Regions from separate parts of the Methylocaldum sp. GT1BB genome, predicted to be linked through region 1. Evidence: riboswitches for the same ligand, from Rfam matches in the RefSeq annotation. Region 1 holds a riboswitch; each other region holds the start of a gene.
The links. Region 1 has a riboswitch for cyclic di-GMP ahead of ACR2TX_RS09660 (VPLPA-CTERM sorting domain-containing protein). Riboswitches for the same ligand answer to the same signal wherever they lie in the genome.
Positions count from the first base shown of each region.

Region 1 (7,595 bases):
GATCAGCTCATCCTGGATTTCGACGCGACCGATGATCCGGTCCATGGGCATCAGGAAGGCCGGTTCTTCCATGGCTACTATGACCACTATTGCTTCCTGCCGCTTTACGTCTTTTGCGGCGATCAGTTGTTGGTCAGCTATCTCAGGCCCTCGAAGATCGACGCGGCCAAGCACGCCGGGGCGATCCTGAAAGCTCTGGTGCAACGGCTGCGTGCCGTCTGGCCCGAGGTGAAAATCATCTTCCGGGCCGATTCGGGCTTCTGCCGACGGCGGATTCTGGCCTGGTGCGAACGCCACGGCGTCGGTTATCTCGTGGGCCTGGCCAAGAACAACCGCCTTTTGAAGCTTGCGGCGCCTTGGCGCCAGGCAGCGCAAACCCAATTTGCCGCCACCTCGGAAAAACAGCGGGTCTTCGGTGAGTTTGCCTATACCGCCGGCACCTGGAAACACCCCCGCCAGGTGATCCTCAAAGCCGAGCATGGACCCCAAGGCGAAAATCCAAGGTTCCTGGTCACCAACCTGGCGGGCGACTCCCAAGCGCTGTACGAAGACGTCTATTGTGCGCGGGGCGACATGGAAAACCGGATCAAGGAACAGCAACTCGGCTTGTTCGCGGACCGCACCAGTTGTCACGTCTGGTGGGCCAACCAATTCCGGCTGCTGCTCGCCTCGCTCGGCTACCTCTTGTTGGAAGCCCTTCGTCGCCTCGGCCTCGCCGGTACCGAACTCGCTCGGGCGCAGTGTTCCACTCTCAGGGGCAAGCTCCTCAAAATCGGTGGCGTGATCCTTCGAAATACCCGTCGCATTCGCTTCCTGTTGCCGAATGCTTACCCCTGGCAGGCGCTGTTCTGGCACATCGCCGAGCGCTTTGCCCCCGGCTGAGCCGGGCCGAGTGGGTTCCCCGGCACGTTGATTCTCTGGGGGTAAGGGGGACGTTTGCCTGAAATTCAGACTTTCACCCCAAACGAGCACTCAACACGCCTTTTTCTGGTCCCGAACCCAGAACGCGACCGGCCTCCTACCTTCACTGAGGTCCTGATGAAATATTCAGGCTAGGGTAGATCGATTCAATCTTTCGTAGGTCGGCAATCCTTTGCCGACGAACCCGTTGGCCCAACGGCGGCGTCGGGAAGGGGGGCTTCGGCGCTCCCGAAGACGCCGTTTGCGATTGGAAGGGTCGCGACTAAAGCGACCGTTTGCGATTGGGAAGGGATTCCCGACCTACTCGCCAGTGCCCGTACAGTAGGTATGAAAACGTTCTAGCTCGCCTTCTCGAACACACGGCCTTGCACCGCGTCGAACCCGAGGCCAAAAAGCAGATCGGCCTCGTCCTCCCGTTCCACGCCGGTGGCGGCAACGCGGATACCCAACTCTCGTGCGTATTGGCATAGCGCCTTGAGCAGGGCCTGATTGCCGGCGTCATCGAATATCCGGCGGCAGAGAGCCCCTTCCACCTTTACCCAATCCGGCATCAATTCGTTTAACCAGGCCAGTGCGCCGGGATAGGGCATGAAGCGATCCAGCACGAACCGAAAACCGTCTCTCCTGAGCTCGCTAACGGACTCGGCCGCTTGCGGGGCTAAAATCAGCCGATTCAAGGGGACTTCTATGGCCAGATTTGATCGAGCGGGCACTTTATGTCTAAAAGATTGAGCGAATCCCGGCTGCATGATGGTGGCCACCGACAAATTGACGGACCACGCCGCTTCGGGTTTTTCCGCCATCGCTTCCTGAAGGCGCGCGACGACAAGTTTGTCCAGCATCGGAGCCAGATCGGTTTCCTCGGCAATGTGCCCCAAGGCGCCCGCGGAAAGCCGTAATCCATTTTCCGTCACGATGCGCGCGAACACCTCGTAATGCTCGGGTGCCGAAGCGTTCCGGCACATGAGCGGCTGCCGCTCCAGTTCCACTTGACCGTTGTCCAAAGCCTGCCGCAGCAATGCGAGCCGGCCGCTCCCGCCCGGCGTCGGATCTGCCTCCGCAATCCGAAAGCTCCCGCTGGACCCCATCTGCGCGTCGCGCAGCGCAGCGTCCGCCCGGGCAAGAAGTGCCGTGCTGCTATCGCCGGAAGAGAGGGCCGCCCCGATATGGACGGTGCAGGACGAAGCGATTCCGGTCTCGAGCAAAGCCATCACCGTCGATTGGGCGAGGTGATGGGTCAGATCGTTCAGGCAATCGGCATCGGCGTGCTCCAACAGCACGGCAAACTGCGCGCCGTCTATTCGCGCCGCCGAGCCGTGCGTCTTTTCGGCGACAGCTTCCACAACATCGGCGAGAAATTTGACGACAAGATCTCCCGTATCGCGTCCGAATCGGCGATTGCATTCCGCCAGTCCGGTGAGCTGAAGGATGGCAATGGCGTGCTGCGTTCCGGATATTGCCAGGGCCGCGTCCAGCGATGCGAGAAAATACGCGCGATTGAAAAGACCGGTTTGCCGGTCGTGGTGGAGATCCCGCTGTAGTTTCTCGATGGTTTCCATCTTCGCGTTCAGCATGCGCCGCACCGCTTCCGACATACGGTTGAACGCCGAGCCGATATGATGCAGTTCGCGAATACGGGGCAGCTCCGCCAAAGGCTCGAACTTGCCTTCGCCGATGCGAAGCGCCAGATTTTCGAGCCGGTCCAGCGGACGTAATGCCTTTTGCAGCAGCCATACCGACAGCAGCGCGGAGATCAGCCAGAAACCCAGAGTCCAGCCCAGGATGGACCAGGTCATCTGCCAAAGTTGGCTATATCCGAAACCGGGATGGCTGGCCACGTCGACCACGGCTGAAAGTTTCCAGCCGGCCATCGATTCGGCCCGACCCGCGGGAGCGTCGAACGGCACGCGGCTGATGAACCACTCGGGAGCGCCGTCCACTTTCAAGGGGAGTTCCCGCTCCACGACGGATTCGCCGTTGGGGCGGATCACGGCGATACGCCGGTAGTAGCCGCTATCGTAGAGAGCGTCCACCGCATTGGCCACCGCCGCGGTGTCGTTGCTCGCCAGCGCGGGCGATAGTTCCAGCGCCAGAGTGGTTGCCGTTTCTTGCGCATGAGCGTGCAACTGGCGTTGCAGAAAGCCGTGGGTATTCACCAGGCCGGTGGCGAAAAGAGCCAGCCCCAGCAGCAGAAACAGCAGACCGAGCAGCAGGACCAGCAGGGTTTTCAGGCTCATCGTCGTCATCGAATCGCTCCCGTCTTTTCGTGGTGCATGCGCGCCAACAGATCGTTCCAGTGGCGTATGTCGGACGCTTCACCCAGCTTGCCATGCTGCCCGCGCTGCTTGGCCGACCACAACCCCTCCGCATTGAAGCTCATGGTCGGCGCTAGATCGGTCCGCGCGGCGGCCGGCCGGATATCGCCGATCAGATTGTCCAAAATCAGCGGTTCGGATTCCGGGGCGGGATAGTAGGCCAGGACCATGTGCGGCTCCATGCGGCTCAGCTGTGGCCGCCAGACCCGGACATAAGTGACCCGCAATCGGTCGGGAGCCACTCCTGCCGCTCGAAGGGTGAAATATTTGGCCAGGGCGAAATCCTCGCAGTCGCCGCCGTTGGCGGCCAGGAGTTCCACCGGAGTCGCCCAGTAGTCGCGGCGCGCCCATTGGTCAGAGTCGGAGATGTTCGGCAGCCGGTTGAAGAAATCGTTAACCTGCGCCAGCTTCTCGTGCTCGCCGGCACCACCCAGATGCAGAACCAGGTCGCGCCACGCCGACAGACGTTCCACCGCCGCAAGGCCATAGCGCTGGCCGACCAGTTCCAAGGTTCGTGCATTGGGGAGCAGGTCCATTTCGACGCCCGCCACGGCAAGGACCGCAAAAGCGGCGCTCCATAAAAATAAGCGTTTCAAGAGCTATCGGGGGTGATTTGAAGGAAGCGTATCTTGCCCCATCTCGGCGAAATTTCGCCACCTCATATCCCGGTAGTCGATCGTTTTTCACCGAAGTATAGCGATGCGGCTTGGGAAACCGCCCGTACCTCTAAGTACCTATCTCAGTAGGCCGTTCGCCCTGAGCCGAGGCGAAGGGCCTGTCCTGAGCAGAGTCGAAGGGTTTTTGAAACCTACTGGGAAGGCTCTAAATGTAGGCCGAAACGAGCGGCCGTAGATCGGCAATCCCTTGCCGACGAAGGCGTTCGGATGCAGGCCCGGCTAAGCGTCAGCGCTTGATGGCAAACGGTCGCTGCTATACAGGTCAGCGGACCGCCATTCCGGTATGGATTTTCGCTGGCTCCCAAGCTTCCGCCTGGGAGCTATACCCGAGCAGCTCGAGCTTCTCGAAACATCATTCGAATCGAGAAGCGGGAGCTTCTCAACGTCGGTTCCCAAACGGGAGTTCGGGAACCAGCCTAACGACGGAGGCATGCCGGATCAATCGGTTGCGGGCCGGCTGGCACCGAACCGCGGAGTAGGTCGGGAATCCCTTCCAATCGCAAACGGTGTCTCCAATCGCAAACGATCGGTTCGGGAGCACCGAACCGATCCTTCCAGGAGCGCCGGAGCCACCCTTCCAATCGCAAACGGTCGCTTTAATCGCGACCCTTCCCGACGGGATTTGTCGGCAAAGGATTGCCGACCTACCGACCCGATGCGCCGGGCAAGGCGCTCGGAAGAAGTCAGGTCCGGCGGTGCCCTTCCTCGATTCCCCCGCCTTCATGTTGCGAATCCGTAAAGTCGTTCAGCGAAAAAGCTACAGCCGGGGCAGCTTGCAATCATCTGCGACTTAAAGTTTTGAAAAAAAAACACAGCACGCAAATGTAATCCAAAACAAAGACTTAGTTGATGCGCGGGAGCCGTGCGTTGAGTTTTTTCAAAAAATTTCATCGGTGTCACACAAACTTAACTTGGTTGTAAAAAAGCGACATTAAAGTCTGTCTCGCCTTCAAAGGGACGGAAGAAAACCGCAGTGCGGTTCAGTTGCGGCCGGGGAGCAGGAGCCCGGTCCAGGAGGGTTGCTAGGACAAAGCCACACTCGTCGCGAGGCGGGGCCGGAAAGCCACGGGTCTTGATTGCAAGATAGCCGGGTTGCCACACCAACGTTGATGGCAGCCCGGCTTTTTTGTTTTCGGTGCCTGAAAAACGGCACAAAAAAGCCGGTCGCCGAAAAGCGACCGGCGAAAACGGCCCTGCAGATAAACCTTGAGAAGACGTCTGCAAGGTATTTTCAACCGCAATTTTAAACAAGGCATGGAAATGAACAAACTGAAAGCGATTACCGCCGGCGTGCTATTGGCTTTGGGCGCCACCGGCGCAGAAGCGTCGATTAGCGATGGGCAGTATCCGAACGTGGGCGAATTGTTCGTGTCGATTTTCGATCCCAGCGCGAACGGCGGCCTGGGTCGCACCTACTTCCGCGATCTCGACGTTTCACTCACTGACGTGCTGAACGCCGGTTCGAACTGGGCGTTCAGCGTCAATCTGGGTGCTGACGCCAATTATGCCGGCTTTGCCGGCAAGGCAGACCTGCAGTACAACATCGCCGCCGTGTACACCCTCGACGAGGGCGGTGCCAATATCGATCAATGGGGTATTCTGGCTACCGGGTCTTCGTTCAACGGCGGTTTCGGTAATGTTTTATCCACGATTACCAACATTCAGGGCTATATCAGCAAACTGAACACCGCGCTGGGCGACAACGTGTCGGGCGTCGTGGATAACGGGCTGCCGCAGTCCTGGGACGACGGCAACTGGGGTCCGCTGATGGGCGCCGCTCCCAGCGTGTTCGCCTCCACCGCCGGCGGCGTCGACCTGGCAACCCTTTTCTTCCACGTGACCAATAACACCGGCGACGACAGCGACGGCATCGTCAATCAGATTGCCGGGCGCTGGCTGCTGTCGAGCAACGGCACCCTGGAATTCGGCCCGGCCGGCTCCTCTCCGGTACCGGTTCCCGCGGCGATCTATCTGCTTGGCTCCGCTCTGGCCGGCTTGACCCTGGTCAGCCGCCGCGGCCAGAAAGCGTAATCTCCCAAATATCCTTAACGGAGAAAATTCGATGAAAGTCAATCGTTTGTCTGTCGCCATGGCGGCAACGGCGCTGCTCGGCGCCGGCGAAGCCTTCGCTCTCGCTCCCGGCGCGGCCGTGGATATCGAAATCTGGGCATCCGGCGCCACCGCACAGGACAAGGGCGTGGAAGCGCTCTTTTCCGAACTCTGCGTGGCCGGAACCCTGGATATCTACCGCGACAACGCCAACGCGTCCAAGCCGGGAGCGCAGCACTCGGCTTATTTCTGCCGGCTCGACTCCACCAAGGTGACCGGCCTCGGCACCGTAAATCCGAACGTGTTGTTCCACAAGCGTTCTCAGGGCGGCTCGGCGCAGGGCGTAACGCCGCTGATTCTCGATCAGGCGATCACGCACATGGAGATCAACAACGGCAACTGCACCAAGACCGCGCCCGACAGCTTCTACCGCTGCCGAGTCAGCAGCGCGGGCGACACCATTCTGCACGAGTCGGATCTCGGCGTAAGCGACGTCAACCCGGATCTGTTCCGCGGGGTCAACGCGCCCAGGGAGGACGGCGTGAAGCAGCCGGATGTCACGACCGCCCAGGTTTCGAGCTTGCTGGACGTGACCCCGGCCGCGGGCCTGGTGTTCGGCATTCCGGTAACGCTGTCTCTTTATACCGCCCTGCAGGACGCGCAGATGGACCAGGGCCGGATCCCCGCCGGTTGCGCGCTGGGGGATGACAGCAATCCCGATTGCATGCCCAGCCTCAGCTCCGAGCAAGTGGCTTCGCTGCTGGCCGGCAAGGTGCAGAACTGGAACCGGTTCAAGGTTCAGATCGGCGCGGCGTCCGTCAACTTTTTCGACAATTATTCCGGCGGCATGAATCTGACCGACAACAAGGTGGCCATCTGCCGCCGCGTCGACGGTTCTGGCACGCAGGCGCAAGCCAACGCGGTGTTCCTGAACAATCCGTGCATGAGCGGCGCGGTCAATCCGGTGGGCGGTACCAATAACTTGAGCGGACCGATCGTGCCCTCGACCAACCTCGCCCTGAACGGCGTCGGCCAGTCGGGCTCCGGGGACGTGGACAACTGCCTGGCCGATTTCAACGACGGCACCAACACCGGCGGATCTGGTAACACGTCCAAGCGCTGGGCGATCGGCATCCAGAGCCTGGAGAAGAACTCCGGCAGGGATAAGAACGGCAATCCCATTGCCCGCAAGAACTACCGCTTCGTGAAGATCGACGGCGCCGCGCCGACGCTGGCCGAGGTCGCTGCCGGCCGCTACCCGGACTGGGTGGAGCAGACCTTCCAGTGGCGCAAGGCTTCGGTGGGCGGCCCGACGGGAGACGTGCTGACGATCCTGCAGAAGATCGCTCAGGACGCCAGCAAGCCGTCGATCGTGAAAGACCTGAACGTGGAGTTCAACCATCCGTTCGGCCAGTCGGGCTTCCTGGCTCTCAGCACCAACGGCACCAACGCCCAGACCTTCCCATTCGATGCGGCCAACAATCCGACGATCAACCTGACCCATAAACAGGGTTCTTCGCTGGACAACTGCCGCGCGCCGACGGTCAACACCACTGCCAACAAAAATCTGTTGGATCTGTAAAGGACAAGGGACCGGCTGGGATGCCTGAAGGGCCGCGGGCCATTCGGCTCG
Region 1 covers NZ_CP194902.1:1,836,060-1,843,654, forward strand. The annotation lists partial or broken gene ACR2TX_RS09645 (IS1380 family transposase) at 1-882, shown strand, start outside; gene ACR2TX_RS09650 (bifunctional diguanylate cyclase/phosphodiesterase) at 1,260-3,167, opposite strand; gene ACR2TX_RS09655 (transglutaminase-like cysteine peptidase) at 3,164-3,832, opposite strand; cyclic di-GMP riboswitch class I at 4,936-5,013, shown strand; gene ACR2TX_RS09660 (VPLPA-CTERM sorting domain-containing protein) at 5,174-5,944, shown strand; gene ACR2TX_RS09665 (hypothetical protein) at 5,976-7,544, shown strand.

Region 2 (7,595 bases), 1.4 Mb from region 1:
GCCGCCGCGTCGCCCCGGATGCCGACGTGGGCCGTCTTGATCTTGTTCAGCTCGGCCGAATCGATGTCGATGTGAATGACCTTCGCGTGCGGACAGAACGCCGCGACCTTGCCCGTCGCCCGGTCGTCGAAACGGGCACCGACGGCGATCAGCAGATCGCATTCGTCCAGCGCCAGGTTAGTACAGCGCGCCCCATGCATACCGAGCATGCCCAGCGACAGCGGATGGTCCACCGGCAATGCGCCCAACGCCATCAAAGTCATCACGGTCGGCAGCGACGATTTTTCGGCCAGGGCCGACGCCGTTTCCGACGCCCCCGCGTGCATGATGCCCCCGCCGAGGTACAGAATCGGCCGCTCCGCCGCCTCGATCAGATCCGCCGCCCGCTGGACGAGCGCGATATCGACCGGCGGAGCCGGGTCCGGCGCGCCGGGTTCGGGCCATGCGTTCACGTCGATCGACTCCGTCTGCACGTCTTTGGGAATATCGATCAACACCGGCCCCGGACGTCCCGAAGCCGCGATGCGGAAGGCGTTCGGCATCACCTCGAGCAGTTCCGCCGCCGAGTCCACCAGAAAATTGTGCTTGGTGATCGGAATCGTCAGGCCGTAGGTGTCGACCTCCTGAAAGGCGTCGGTGCCGATCATCCCGCGCGGCACCTGGCCGGTGATCGCCACCAGCGGGATCGAGTCGAGCTTGGCATCGGCGATAGCGGTCAGCAGATTGGTCGCTCCGGGTCCGGACGAGGCCATGCACACCGCGGGAACGCCGGTGACCCTCGCCATGCCTTGGGCAATGAAGCCCGCGCCCTGTTCGTGCCGGGCGAGGACGTGGCGGATTTGCGCGGATTTCGACAAGGCATCGTAGATCGGCAGATTCGCGCCGCCCGGAATGCCGGCAACGACGCGCACGCCCTGCCGCTCGAGGAGGCGAACGGTGAGTTGGGCGCCGGATAGTATCGTCATGGGGTTCTCCTTGGTAGAGCCGGAGTCCGGCGGAGGCCCCAAAAAAGAAACCCCCGTCGGCTTGCGCCGGCGGGGGTTGTTGAATCAGGTCGTTTACTTACTCATCTCCAACCCACGACGGCGCGCACATCACCACTTGCACGACGACGACCACCACGAGGGCGACGATGCGACGAATGGCGAAGTGACGGAGATTCATGGATCGGATCGGGTACGAGTAAATATTCAGAGCGTGTCGAAAGGTTATTCTGGCTCAGCGAGGCCTCTTCGCGCAAGCCGTTGTTACAATTTCACTGCCACAATGTGACCGCTTCGGTATAACGGCAAACAAAAGCGAGCGGAAATCACCAAACCCGGAACCCGAGAGTTTGGTTTTTACGCCTAAGCAATGAACGGTCGTTTTTACGATAATCGCGTTTCCCGTTCGACGGAACGCATTCAAGCCTAAGCTTAACGAGGAGGGGATCATGAAATTTTCCGATACCGTCGGCATCGGCCTGCTGGCCTCGCTGCTGATCGGCACGCAACCGGCACTTGCCGCCGAAACGACGGGCCATGTTCACACCGAAGCGGGGCATTATCCCAAGGACACGGCTGCCGCCCAGGCTGTCTACGTCGATAGCGAACCGCCCCTGTGGGACAACCTCGGCACGCTGAGCTACAAGATCACCACGAGCAACACCCGCGCCCAGCAATATTTCGATCAGGGTTTGAGATTGGCCTATGCCTTCAACCATCTGGAGGCGCAACGGGCCTTCCGCATGGCGCAGAAACTCGATCCCCAGTGCGCCATGTGTTTCTGGGGCGAAGCCTTGGTGTTGGGACCGAATATCAATGCGCCGATGGAGCCTTCCGCGGTCGGCCCGGCCTGGGCCGCGATCGAGCGGGCGAAAGCCCTTGCCAAGCACGCGAGCCCCAAGGAGCAAGCCTTGATCGAGGCGCTCGCGAAACGCTACGACAAGAATCCGAAGACCGACCGGAAGCGCCTGGACCAAGCCTACGCCACGGCGATGGGCAAACTCGCCCAGCGTTTCCCCGAGGATGACGAGATCGCCGCGTTGTACGCGGAAAGCCTGATGGATCTCGCGCCCTGGGACTACTGGGCTGACCAAGGCCGCAAACCCAAGGGGCGCACGGCGGAAATCGTAGAGGTCCTGGAGCGGGTGCTGGCGAACAACCCCGACCATCCCGGCGCGGTTCATTATTACATCCACATGATGGAGGCTTCCGACCGGCCCGAACGGGCGGAAGCTTATGCGAAACGCCTCGCCGGTCTGATGCCGGGCGCGGGACATCTGGTCCACATGCCGGGACACCTTTACTACCGGCTGGGCCGCTATCGGGACGCTCTCGAAGCCAATCGCGCCGCCATCGAAGTCGACGAGGCCTATTTGAAGGAGACCGGCGCAAAGGGCATCTACGCGCAAGGCTATTATCCGCACAACGTTCATTTCCTGATGGTTTCGGCGCAGATGGCGGGCGACGGCAAAACCGCTCTCGCGGCGGCGGAGAAACTCGCCGGCGTGCTGTCCGACGAGACGGTCCGTGCGGTGCCGTGGGTACAACCGGTCAAGGCCGCGCCATACTTCGCCCACGCCCAGTTCAGTCCGCCCGAAACGGTCCTGAAAATGGCCGATCCGGGCTCGGAGTTCCCGTACGTACAAGCCATGTGGCGCTATACCCGTGGCGTTGCGGCGGCGGCCAAGGGAGCGCCGCAGGACGCGCGGCTCGAACTCGACGCCTTGACCGGGATCGCCAAAACGGCGGATTTTTCCGGATTGACGGAAGCCGGCGTCCCGGCGGCGGACATTGTTCGGATTGCCCAGGACGTGCTTTCGGCGCGCATCGCCCAGGCCGAAGGCGATCTCGGAAACGCCGCCGCCGCCTTCGAAAGAGCGGCGGCGCTTCAGGAAAAGCTGCCCTATATGGAACCGCCCTACTGGTACTACCCGATACGCCGTTCGGTAGGCGCGCTGCGGTTTCTCCAGGGCGATCTGGCGGGGGCGGAGCGGGAGCTCGATATTTCGCTCCGAGAAGCGCCGAATGACGCCTGGGCGCTCTGGGCGCTGACCGAGGTGTATCGAAAGCAGGGCAAGGACAGCGCCGCAGCAGACGCGGAACGGCGATTGACCAAAACCCGTGCCGATAACGGCGAACCCATCGGGATGGACCGGCTTTGACCGCCCCATGGGTTGGCGGAATTCCAGTCGAAAAAATGCTTCGAAACGATGATGCCGTTCTATGAGGAAGATCTCGCCTATGTTCATCACGTCGGCTTCCCCGATCTGGTGGATGGCGCCGGCGATGAGTTGCTGGCGCTGTTCCGCGCCGCGGGTCTCGATTCCGGCCTGATAATCGATCTGGGTTGCGGAAGCGGAACCTGGGCGAGGAAACTGCTGGAGCACGGATATTCGGTTTTGGGCGTCGATGTTTCCGCGCCGATGATCGAACTGGCCCGGCGTACAGCGCCCGAAGCACAGTTTCAAACCGCATCGCTGTACGATGTGGACTTCCGCCCTTGCGCCGCGGTCACGGCCCTGGGCGAAGCCCTGAACTATTGTGCCGACGGAGCGCCGTCGGAAGCGCGCCTTGACCGCTTGTTCCGGAACATCGCTTCCTGTCTGCCGAAAGGCGGCGTTTTCGCATTCGACATCCTTGTCCGCTCGGACGGCGAACCCATGCACTATCGCTCCTGGCGCAAAGGGCCGGATTGGGCGGTGTTGGTGGAGATATCCGAACAGCCGCAGGAAAACCTGTTGATTCGGGACATTACCGTGTTCAGGAAAGGCGGCCACGGCTACCGCCGTTCCGAGGAGCGGCACCGGATCGGCGTTTTGGGCGGCGCCCAAATCGAACGTCTTCTCGCCGGCGCCGGTTTCGAGGTGACCGTCTCACCCCATTACGGCCGCCATCCTCTGGCTCAACGACGCTTGGCATACATCGCCTACAAGAGATCGGATGAAGGACTGCTTCCTGAAGGATAGGCACGAGAACCGAAGAAACCAAGGTATCTTCAAGCACGCAGCGACCGTTTGTGCGGCCGGCAAATGATGCTGATTTGGCGGCCCAGACGAAGTCCAATAATCCATGGTCCGCTGAACGTAGTCCATGGATTACAAATATCGGGAAATATTCCCGCAAAAGCATGAATCTCGCAGTTTGTCCCGAATATCCCTGGTGTATTTGTCGATTGCCATCGAATAATTACGTTGTATGCCTTAAGCCTTGCGGGATTTCACAGGACAGACGATTAATGTCAAATAAGACAACAGATTATGATGATGTCATGCGCATTGAATTGTGGCATTTAACCTGCTCCCCACATAATGCGGTTTGTCGCGCATTGATATCCGCCATGGGCGCCGGGATACCTACGCATTAACGATACATTTGTTAATGCACTGATACTCGCTGCCTCTTTCCCGTGACATGCCTGTAAATTGGCATGTGTTCCCAGGTAAATTACGCTTTGCTTCCACCGTTCCCCGGTATTTTCAAATTACAGCTTGTTAGTCTCGGAATACCCCTGCTCACTGGCACGGTATCTGCTTTAGCAGCTTGACTTGCCCGATAAGAACGCCAGTTTTCGAGCCTTATTGTCATTGTCATTTCGGCGGTTCTTATCAGCGACGACTGGCGGTTGGGCGCATGCCTGTCCGTTGGCCCAGGATGATATCGGTCTCAGGGACGAGACGCCTTCGCCACCTCCGCCGCGAGGCGGACTCGGAAAGCCGCGGGTCTTGGTATTCAAGACGGCCGGGCCGCCTCTCCTGTGAGAGTTATTCAAGGGCTATGGATTTCTCGAGCCTGCCGCACAACCTCTCGATGTTTCAAATCACAGGAAAAAATCCATGCAAAAATTTGGGGTCAAGAAAATGCAGATCCGACAGACCATTCTCGCAGCGGCTGCCCTGATCATGGCCAATTCGGCCGATGCCGGTGTGTTGCACGGGGGAACTTTCAGCGTTACCTATGACAACCCGAACAACCTGTTGGAAGGACTAACCATCGGTCCTGGCGGGTTAACCGAATATTATGTCGCGAACTTCTTTCCCAAGGCGGTGGCCGATACTTACTCGACCATTGCGGATATCATAACGGTGCCCACCAACACCTACCCCGCGCCGTCAACGCTCGAATACGTCGTCAATCCCGCCGATCTGACCGGCACCGGAATTCCAACGGGCGCCGGCGGCCGCGCCAACAAGCCCACCACGTTGACCTGGGACGCCAGTCAGGATGCTTTGGTCGACTCGTCCGCCTTTATCGCCAACGGCCAGATCGGGTTGAACGGTGTCGTGATGACCCGTGGCAGTTTCACGGGTACATTGACGTCCGGAGATTACACCTTCGAATACAACGCGAATCGAAATGACGGCGTCAACAGCGGCTGGACCTTGTGGAACAACACGAGCTTCAGAACGTCCACTTACGATGCCCGCAACATCAGCGTTACCACCAATGGCGATGAATTGCTCATGACCGGGGAACTCTGGTGGTCACCCAATATGACCGCTTTCCTGTTCGGCGGCGACGGCTCGAACTCCGCCGGTAAAGCCGCTACCTTCACTCTGGTTTCGCCTGCCGTGGTTCCGGTGCCGGCAGCGGTCTGGCTGTTCGGCAGCGGCTTGTTAAGCCTGCTGGCCGGCGCCCGCCGAAAGTCGGTCCAGGCGGCTTTATCCGCTTGATCGCCGAATAGAGGCCGTCGACCCGGGCTGCCGAGCCGCCCGGGGGCCGTTTATCGCGTTTATCCGGCCAATCGGCCGGATAAACGCTCCCACCTTCGACCTGTTACGGACTTATCCTCATGACTACACGCCACCGACTCTCGCGATTCGGCAAAACTCTTGCACCCTGTTTGACATTTCTAGCCGCATGGTTGGCATTCCTTCCGGCAACGGCGACCGCCGCCACCGTTTCCGGCGGCGCATTGATCATGAACCTGGACCGGGATGCGCTGGCCGCCGCCGTCTCCTTGGACGCGACCGATGCGCCTTCCATATATCTGGAGGAATTTTTCGATGCACAAGCCGCGGCGGTGCGCAACAACGCGCAAATTTTGGAAGATCATATTGTGCCGGGCGTCGGCGAAATCCCGGCCACGGGTCTCGAATTCGCCGTCAACGGCGCTACCGTCGACGTCCCGGTCGGCCGGAGAACCAAGCCGACCACGTTGACGTTCGATCCGGGCGATTTCGCGGGCAGCGTCACCGGCGCGATCGGTCTTGGCGGCGTCAGCCGTTTCCGGATCGATACCGGATCGCCGAGCAACCGCATCGTCTCCGGAGACTACACGTTGGAATTCGATGCGGCCAACATCGATGCCGATACCGGCCAATCGGGCTGGACGCTCTATAACCATTATTCTTTCCGATCGGAATCCTTCAACTTGTTCAACGTGGCGATGGGGCTCGACCCGAATTCGTTCACCCTGTCGGGCGAACTCGGGGTCGGGCCGGGATGGGAGCATTTTGGCGGCACCGTGGGCGCGATCGTCGGCGATTTCAGTTTTCAAACCACCGTGGTACCGGTTCCGGCCGCGGTGTGGCTGTTCGTATCGGGTCTCGCCGGATTCGGCCTGTTCGGCAGATCCCGGAGTTACCGCGCATGATACGGTCCGGTTTACGCAATCCACATCCGGGACGGCATGCCGCGGTGTGGTCCGGATGGATACTGGCGTTCGCATGCGCCGACGCCGCAGCGACGCATTCCGCTTTTGGTCCTTACATCAGCATCCAGGTCAACGTCGACGCGGCCGGTCAAAACATTACCGGCGATGCGGCCAACGAGCCCACCATGGCCATCAATCCGCTGGACCCCGGCAACATCGTCATCGCCTGGCGTCAGTTCGACTCCGTGCAGTCCTCCTTTCGCCAAGGCGGCTGGGCGCATAGCCAGGATGGCGGTTCCAGCTGGACCTTTCCGGGATCGTTGACGCCGGGACAAGGCCGAAGCAATCCGGTCATCGATGTGGATGCTCAGGGGAACTTTTACTTTCAGAGTCTGCGTTTCGACGAGCAAGGCATCTATATCGAAGACATTCAAGTCATCAAGTCGACCGACGGCGGGCGCAGTTGGCAAGAACCGGTATTCGCCCACGGACGAGGCGGCGACAAAGGCCAGCTCGCGGTAGACCGTAGCGGCGGAATCGGCGATGGCCATGTCTACGTCAACTGGCGCGAAACCGGCGATGACTACTGTTTCACCCGTTCCATCGACGGCGGAGCGAGCTTCGAACTACCGGTGGGGATTCCCGGTAACCCGAGTTTCGGCACCATGGCGGTGGGGCCGGAAGGCGAGTTGTATATCGCCGGACGGCTCGAACCCAGTGAATGGGACGAAGAGACCCAGAATCGAAACCACTACCAGCACATTTTCTCGAAGTCCTTGGACGCGCGAGATCCGGATTCGACACCCACCTTTACGACGCAGATCCTGGATATCGGCGGTCCCGCGCCTTTATTCAATTTTCGAAACAATCCGAATCGGTACGGTCCCATAGGCGACGTTCAAGTCGACGTCGACCGATCCAACGGGCCGTTGCGCGGCAAGGTCTATGTGCTGGCGACGGTGGATCCGCCCGGCGAAGACAATCTGGACATCAAATTCGTCCGAAGCAGCGACGGCGGC
Region 2 covers NZ_CP194902.1:484,652-492,246, forward strand. The annotation lists gene ilvB (acetolactate synthase large subunit) at 1-965, opposite strand, end outside; gene ACR2TX_RS03445 (hypothetical protein) at 1,433-3,145, shown strand; gene ACR2TX_RS03450 (class I SAM-dependent methyltransferase) at 3,194-3,949, shown strand; cyclic di-GMP riboswitch class I at 4,656-4,734, shown strand; gene ACR2TX_RS03455 (hypothetical protein) at 4,817-5,653, shown strand; gene ACR2TX_RS03460 (VPLPA-CTERM sorting domain-containing protein) at 5,773-6,576, shown strand; gene ACR2TX_RS03465 (hypothetical protein) at 6,573-7,595, shown strand, end outside.
Region 2: another riboswitch for cyclic di-GMP. It lies ahead of ACR2TX_RS03455 (hypothetical protein); the one in region 1 lies ahead of ACR2TX_RS09660 (VPLPA-CTERM sorting domain-containing protein).

Region 3 (7,595 bases), 2.2 Mb from region 1:
TCGTTCAGAAAAATCTCCCGCCCTCGGGCAATCTCCGCGCCGAGAACCGCATCGAGATCGTTCCGCTCTCTGGCATCGGCGTGAGCGAGCTTGGGCAGCATGAAGTCGAACGGCTTCGCCGCGCCACCGCTATGCTGCTGGGGAGTGCTCGGCAAGTTGCCCACACGGGTCACGGTCCAGGGCTTGTCGCCGTAATAAAGTCTCTGCATGAAGCCCGGCGTACCGAACAGTATGCCCCCCTCTTCAGGATTCCCTTCCTCTCGGGTAATGGCAACCAGATCCAGGGTAAATCCGCTCATGGCCAAGCCGTCGAGATGGGTCTTCAAGATCCGTTTCCCTTCACTGTTCGGTTCGAGACGGCCGAGCCTCTGCATGGCGTTGGCCTTCTCCTGTCCGCCCGCCTTGTGCCAGCCGGTTTTATTATCGACCAGCCAAACCTCGTAGCCTCCCGCATCGAGTCCGCTGACTTCGACCGTCACCCATCCCTCCAGCAGGTCGAGCCGCATGCGTCCCTGCGCCCGGCTGAATTCTCCGGATAAGGCTTTCGAATAACCGAGCGGGATGGTCAGAAAACGATCGCCGCCGTCAGCTTCATAAGCGGTTTTCCAGCGGCTGTACGCGTTCTTCAGGGTTTCGACATCGCCGTGGCCTGTGACCAGCTCCGACTTGGAAACTTCGGTATCGGTAAGCAGCAGGTAGGCGACCGTACCCCCAAGCATGAGCGCCAGCGCCGCCAAAAGTGGAAACGTATTTTTATTCACGGACTCGTACCAGGATCGGATTTATTGGAAGAACGTAGCTATACAGACGGCGATCCCACTCCTATGGACGACCAACGCGCGAACCGCTGAGCCTTGCTCGGCCGTTGCGAAACCTTGGTCGCGAGGAGGTGTCGGACACCGCCCGCATTGGACGGCCCTGTCACTACGTTGAAATTATTGTTAAACGAATGGTTACGGCACCCGCCGAAACCGGTCATCAACCCCAAGGCCTCCGGCATCGCTTTGAGCACGCGTCTGCCGTGTTCGGATGAGCCGGGACATATCAATGCTCTATGGCCAGATCGATCGGATGAGCCCGGGAGATCGTTCCACCCGGGCACTCTTGCCTCTCTGGTTGCCAAGTTATGCCGGAGTCGGTTTCGAAGTCCGGCGGCCGATGGTAAATACGCCAACCAAGGCACTGCCGAACAGCCATACGGCAGCGGGAATCGGAACCGGCTGGACTGTCAATTGATAATTGCCGGCTACGCCGCCCAAGGCACCTATGATGATCGTGTATTCGCCCCCATAAGTGGTGTCGAGGTCGAATACCTGCGACAAGGTCTCGCCGACCGAGGATGCCACGCCCCAACCGAGCAGGGTGAGATCGTCGGAGCCCAGCGGATTGTTTACCGGGGTCGGATCGGTAAAGAAGGTATCGTGCCTAGAAGCGCCGGCACCGGTATCCCAGCCGCCATAAAGCGCGTAGCCGAGTTTGAGGTTGGCGCCGCCGTCGGCAAGGTCGTCCGCCAGAGTGATTTTGAATTGCGATACTCCGGCATCCACGCAGCCCTGGGCGCTGCCGCCGCAGGACCAATGGATCAGGCCGAAGTCCGCTCCATGGCCCCAACCCTGTCCGCCGTTGTCGGGATCGGACCAGGAAAGGCCGCCGACCCGCAGCATTCGATCCGTGGGAAGGTCGGGATCGTTATTGTTGTTATAGTTGGCAATCTGCCGCTGCAGGCTGCTGCCGTTGGTGGATGTGGGCGTGCCGGTCTCGATGGTGCGGCCGGCCGCCGCCGCGCTGTGCATGCCCGCATACCACATGACGGGCAAACTCCCGGTATAGCCGACACCGCCGTTGGTCCAAACGCCGCTCGCGTCGGTGCCCGGCATTCCGTCGGCGCCGTTGATGCTGCCGCCGGTGCCGTCGCCGTAACCGGCGATGTTGAACGTGGCGTGCGCGTGAGCCTCGGGCGCAGCGACCAATGTTCCCCCGAGCATTCCCGCGAGGGCCAGTATTGTTGCCGTGGTTTTCATACTATGATTCGTCCTCGTCACTGTTAGTGGTCGTCCAAAAGCTCGTTAACAGTGATGTCCGCGGCGCTTCACCGTACCCAATGGAGCTGCGCCGCGGTCCTCCCCATCACACTAGGAGGCGGCTCGGCCGTCTCGAATACTCCATAGCATCGAGACCCGAAGCTTTCCGGCCCCGCCTCGCGGCGGGTGTGGCGATTCGGACAGACCTAACGGCGGTCCATCCCGACAAAGATCCCTCGGGCGATCCCTGCCAGCCGATTCCTTGCGAATCCGTGTGTATCGCGTCTTTTTATGAGCCCCCTAAGCGGCGGACCCGGCCTTTGCTGAAACAATAAATATGCCACTAAATAATCATTGCTAATCAAACAGATAAATCGCATGCAAACGCCACCGACGTGGCAAATCACGCAGTCTCATGGGTGATTCCACACAAAAGTTCCCCGCTTAGAGCGCGGAAAGGAAGGCGTGTACATACGTCGAGGTCTTGTTTCAGGCGGGAACGGCCATGACGTTCTTGCGGCGCTGTCCCAGCGTGACCAAACTCGCGAGGGCGCTGCCGAACAGCCAAACCGCCGCGGGGACCGGAACCGGTGCGGTGCTGATATTCAAGCTGTACTCCGCGATGTTCTGACTCCAGTTCCCCACGCCGGCGCCGCCCAGGTAGATGGAATAAACCTGACCGGCCAGGGCCAGAAAGGTCAAACCGTCTACACCGTCGACGGTGCCATCGTGAGTCAAGTAGCTCAGTCCTACGGTGCCGAACGGGTTATCGGCTTCGTAAGGTTTCGCGGGTGTGCATCCGGGGCAGTTCCAGGAGCCGTGATGAGAGTAACTGCCAGTACCGGAGTCCATGCCGGTGAAGACGGTGATGCCAAAGTTCTGAATGTCGTAGCCGGTTCCCGTAACCACCACGGGATTCAGTGTTACCCACATAGTTTCTTCGGCCTTGATCAAGCCAATATCGGTCTGATGTCTCCAGCCGGTCGGCCCGTTGGCTGTCGGAACTCCGCTGCCATTGACGCCTGCGTCCTGCCAGGCCCCGGCGCCGGTATCGATTTCCGCGGCGAAGCCGTAACGCGTTACCGCATCTGCTTTCGAGATTTCGAGCGTGTTGCCCGCCGAGTGAAGCTCGGCCGCCCAGTTCAGATGAGACGTACCGGCATAGCCGAAAGGCAGCGTGGTGGCACTGGCGGTTCCGACCCAACCCGGCGATACCGTCGGATAGGTCGGATTGCCTATACCCCCATAGTTCCAGCCGTCGGTGGCGGACAGCTCAGTGGTGGTGAAGGTGTTGTACATCGTATGCGCCTGGGCGCCGGAAACGGCGCCTACGGACAAGACGGTACCGGTGAGGGCCATGGCCACCGCTTTGGTCAGTTTGTTTTTGTTTTTGGACATAGGAAATTACCTCGTGCTGTTCTATGGAGTTGGTCTTTGTTTTCACATAGGCAGCGATGTCCGCAGCGCTCCCGTCAAAAGCGGAAGGCGCTCCGATCTCCCCATCACCGAGGGAGGCGGCCCGGCCGTCTTGGGATCAAATTCACAAGACCCGTGGCTTTCCGAACCCGCCTCGCGGCGGGAGTGGCAGGTGCAAAAGGGACTCCGCCCTGCTACGGTCTACGCTCCCCTTCCCCGGCAATGGTTTTCGGGTTTTCCGTAGCACAAAGCGCGTTCGAACCGGAATTCGGTCGAACCGGCCGATACCCCAAGAGCAATAAGCGCGCCTGAGGTAAACCGTTGATATAGCATTTTCCGAATCGGTGTAAGGGATTCGGATATGTAGGTCGGCAATCCCTTGCCGACGTATCGGCTCGGCGAAGGGCTTTGTCGGCAAGGGATTGCCGACCTACGTTCTTCCCTCCTGGAACGAATCCGTACACCGGGATGGAAAACGCTCTATAACGCTATTTCCATGACGGAAACGACGGAAGCTGCTGGATATCCCGCATTTTTATTACGGGTATTCCAGCATGTGGCGACCCAAATCATCCGGAGGGTCAGTCAGCCAGCTCTTTCACTACACCGTTTCAAAGCGGCGATCGGCTGAGGCCGAGGCGATGAAACGGCCGGATATCGCCGACACCGGCGCATGCCACATGGTGCGCCCAGCCTCGAAGGCAAGCTCGACCGCCTTGTCCCGCATCATGCGGCGACGGCCTTGTGTCTGTGCCGCCCGACGAATCCCATCCCGGCCAAAGCACTGCCGAACAGCCAAATGGCGGCCGGTATCGGAACCGGAGAAGACGTGATGTTCAAGACGTAAAGATCCTTGTTTTGATTCCAATTGGCTCCGCCGCTACCGCCCAGATAAATGGAATAAATCTGACCGGCCTCCGCCAGGAAGGTCAGACCGTTGACCCCGTCGACGGTTGAATCGTGGGTCAAATAAGTTACGCCGGTGGTGCCGAACGGATCGCTCGCGGTGAAATCTAAGCCTTGAATCGGGCTATTCCATGCCTGATGGTTCTCATAGCCGGTACCGGTGTCCATACCGGTAAATACCGTAATCCCGAAGTTGGCAATTTCCGAATTGACGGCGGAGAGATTCAGCGTGACATAAGCATCGCTGTGCGACATCAACAACCCGATATCGGTGGTGTGCGACCAGCCCTGAGGGGTTGCTCCCGCGTCGAGCCAGGCGCCTCTAGCTGTATCGATATCCGCTGCAACGCCATATCTCGCTTGCGCATCTGCCCTGGAAATTTCCAGCGAATCACCCGCGTTATGGAGTTCGGCCGCCCAGTTCAACGCCGAAGAACCGGTGTAACCGAACGGCAGCGTCGTCGGGCTAGCGGTTCCGACCCAACCCGGCGATACCGTCGGATAGGTCGGATTGTTTATACCGCCATAGACCCAGCCGTCGGTTCCCCCATCGGTAGCGGGCGTTCCGGCGTTGTAGGTGTTGTACATCGTGTGTGCCGATGCCTCGGCAACAACCCCTAAAGAAAGGGCCGAGCCGGCAACCGCCATTGCGATCGCCCTGGCCAATCTGGTTTGTTTCATATGAATCCCTGCAAGTTGGAAGTTGAGATACCACGCCGTTAACCCGCATTGCTCATACCCCTTCGCTTCAGCCGTTCGCGCCGCAAAACGGTGTAATTCCAAATCCCTTCCAATCCGGAATTGATTTTCGAAGGGTGGCCGTAACCTACCCTACGCAACGTTCATTCGCATGCCGAATGGAGTAAGAAGTGCAAGCTAAGCGCAACCGATACTTAACAAGTGTCGTGCCAGTGTCCAAATCGAGGCACTACGGTGCTTCCAAGGCTTTACAAATAGGCCGGAATCCGGGAAATGAGGTATATGCCCCAGCATTCAGCGGCATATCGCGCATGAGGAGGAAGTCGGGCGAGGGGGGAGCCGATTGCAATGATGCGGCCTCGTTACGTCGGGAATCCTTTCCCGACGTAACGGGTTGACAGCCAAGCGAAGTCGGCAAAGGATTGCCGACCCACGAATAATTCCATTCGGCATGCGAATGAACATTCATCGTAGGATGGGTAGAGCGAAGCGAAACCCATCGATGGTGGGATAGCCCCTCGGCTCAGCGTAACCCACCGACCCTTCGACTTGGCTCAGGACAGGTCCGAGGCCGCTCGGTGGGTTACGGCCTTGCGGCCTCACCCACCCTACGAAAATCAATTCCGGATTGAACGCGATTTGGAATAAGCTGCCGATTCCGCCAGAGAGCCGCCCACGTTGCCCTCGACGTCGATCCAGAGATGCGGCAAGCCCATGGCGTCCAGCCAGGCCGGACCGTTTTCCTCCTTGAGCATGGCGATGGTCGAAGCGCTGCCGGCGACCACGCAGAAGTCCCCCACCACGCTGACGGCGGCGAGATGGCGTACCGGCCAGCCGCTTTTGGGATTCAGCACATGACCGTATCGGATACCGTCCACGACGATGCAGCGTTCGTAGTCCCCGCTGCTCGCGACCGCGCCTTCGCGCAACGCCAGGGTCTTGATCATCGAGCCTTTTTGGCGCGGGTGAGAAATTCCGACTCGCCACGGACTACCATCCGCCCGCGAGCCGATCAACTTGATGTCGCCGCCCAGATTGATCACGCCGTGTCGAACGCCCGCGTCCCGGCACAGCGCCGCGGCCCTGTCGACGGCATACTCCTTGACGATGCCACCGAAATCGAGCTCCATGCCGGCTACCGGAAATTCGAGCACCGGCGGTTCCCACCTCAGCTTGTGCCAGCCGACCTGCTCGAGCAGACCGCGCACTTGCGCGTCGTCCGGCAGTTTGCCTTGTTCGAAGCGCCAGGCACGCCGCAAAATGCCGGAGGTGATGTCGAAAAGCCCGTCGCTCTGTTCGTAACAGGTCGCCGCATAATTCAGCAAACCCGCCGTTTCGTCATCCACCGCAACCTGGCCACCCTCGGCGGCGACCCTGTTGATGGCGGACAGCAGGCTGTCGTTGCGATAGCGCGAATAGCGCGCCTCCAGGCGGCGCACATCGGCAATGGCCAGCTCCGAAATCCGTCTTGCCTCTGCACGAGTCTCGGCAAAAAGCTGGATTTCGCATGGCGTACCCATTGCCTTGAAGGCGAAACGGAAATACTCGAGACCGTAAGAATTCAAGACTGTTCTAAAGGTAATTCGTCGTCCGTCGAGCGCCGGGAACGGCGGGCGCCTTATCCCGGCCTGCCCGGCACAATATAGGATGGGCCAAGCGAAGCGGGCCCATCTCGGTCGGGAACGATGGGCACGGCCTATCGGCCGTTGCCCATCCTACAATTAGCTATGGCCCGCTCCCACCGGCCGGAAACCACCCCGGCCCGTCAAAACGTATAGGCCGGGAACTAAACGCGCCTGGGGATACTCGTCACCGACTTTTGGACTCTTCTTGATGACTTGGATGCCCCAAACGGTTTTGCCAAAAAATTGCGATGCAATCGCCTGGACATTCATCCGATCCGCGACAGGTACGCCACTCAGAAGCACGCGAAGATCAAGGCGTGGGTTGCCGCGCACCCACGATGGAAGATGCATTTCATCCCAACGACGCCAGTTGGCTCAACCCAGTCGAGCGCTTCTTCGCCCACCCCACCGAGAAGGCCTTCCCTCGCCGCTCCTTCACCAGAGTCAAAGACGCTGGTGAGCAAGATCGACCACTTCATCTCCCATTAAAACCAATCGTCCCGCCTGTTCGCATGGACCGCCCCGGCGGATTCCAGCCTGGCAAAAACTTCAACGACTATGCCGGCAAACTAATCGGATAGGACACTCGTTGCGGTTTCAATACGCTGCTGCCGGCGGGATGCCGGCAGCACGTCGAATGACCGAACCGAACGGCTATTGGACATTGAGTTTGACGGTTATTCCGTCATTCACGGCTTGCCAGCTCAAACCGGAAGGCAGTGCCGGCAAATCGAGCCGGCTTTCGATAGGGACGCCAAAATCGGTTACTGAGTTCGCGCTGAGGAGAGTGAAACTGTCTCCGGCTTTCGGGACGAATCCATCCCGCAGACTGACATTGATCTTAACATTGCCTAATATGAATTCGCCCTCAACATGAAGTTGATCGTGGGCTGGATAAAGACCGCCGAGTTCGATCGTGATTGTGCCC
Region 3 covers NZ_CP194902.1:4,046,655-4,054,249, forward strand. The annotation lists gene ACR2TX_RS19325 (hypothetical protein) at 1-761, opposite strand, end outside; gene ACR2TX_RS19330 (hypothetical protein) at 1,125-2,021, opposite strand; cyclic di-GMP riboswitch class I at 2,136-2,224, opposite strand; gene ACR2TX_RS19335 (VPLPA-CTERM sorting domain-containing protein) at 2,511-3,419, opposite strand; cyclic di-GMP riboswitch class I at 3,532-3,617, opposite strand; gene ACR2TX_RS19340 (hypothetical protein) at 4,039-4,167, opposite strand; gene ACR2TX_RS19345 (VPLPA-CTERM sorting domain-containing protein) at 4,164-5,024, opposite strand; gene ACR2TX_RS19350 (FAD:protein FMN transferase) at 5,660-6,562, opposite strand; partial or broken gene ACR2TX_RS19355 (transposase) at 6,926-7,253, shown strand; gene ACR2TX_RS19360 (hypothetical protein) at 7,322-7,595, opposite strand, start outside.
Region 3: another riboswitch for cyclic di-GMP. It lies ahead of ACR2TX_RS19335 (VPLPA-CTERM sorting domain-containing protein); the one in region 1 lies ahead of ACR2TX_RS09660 (VPLPA-CTERM sorting domain-containing protein).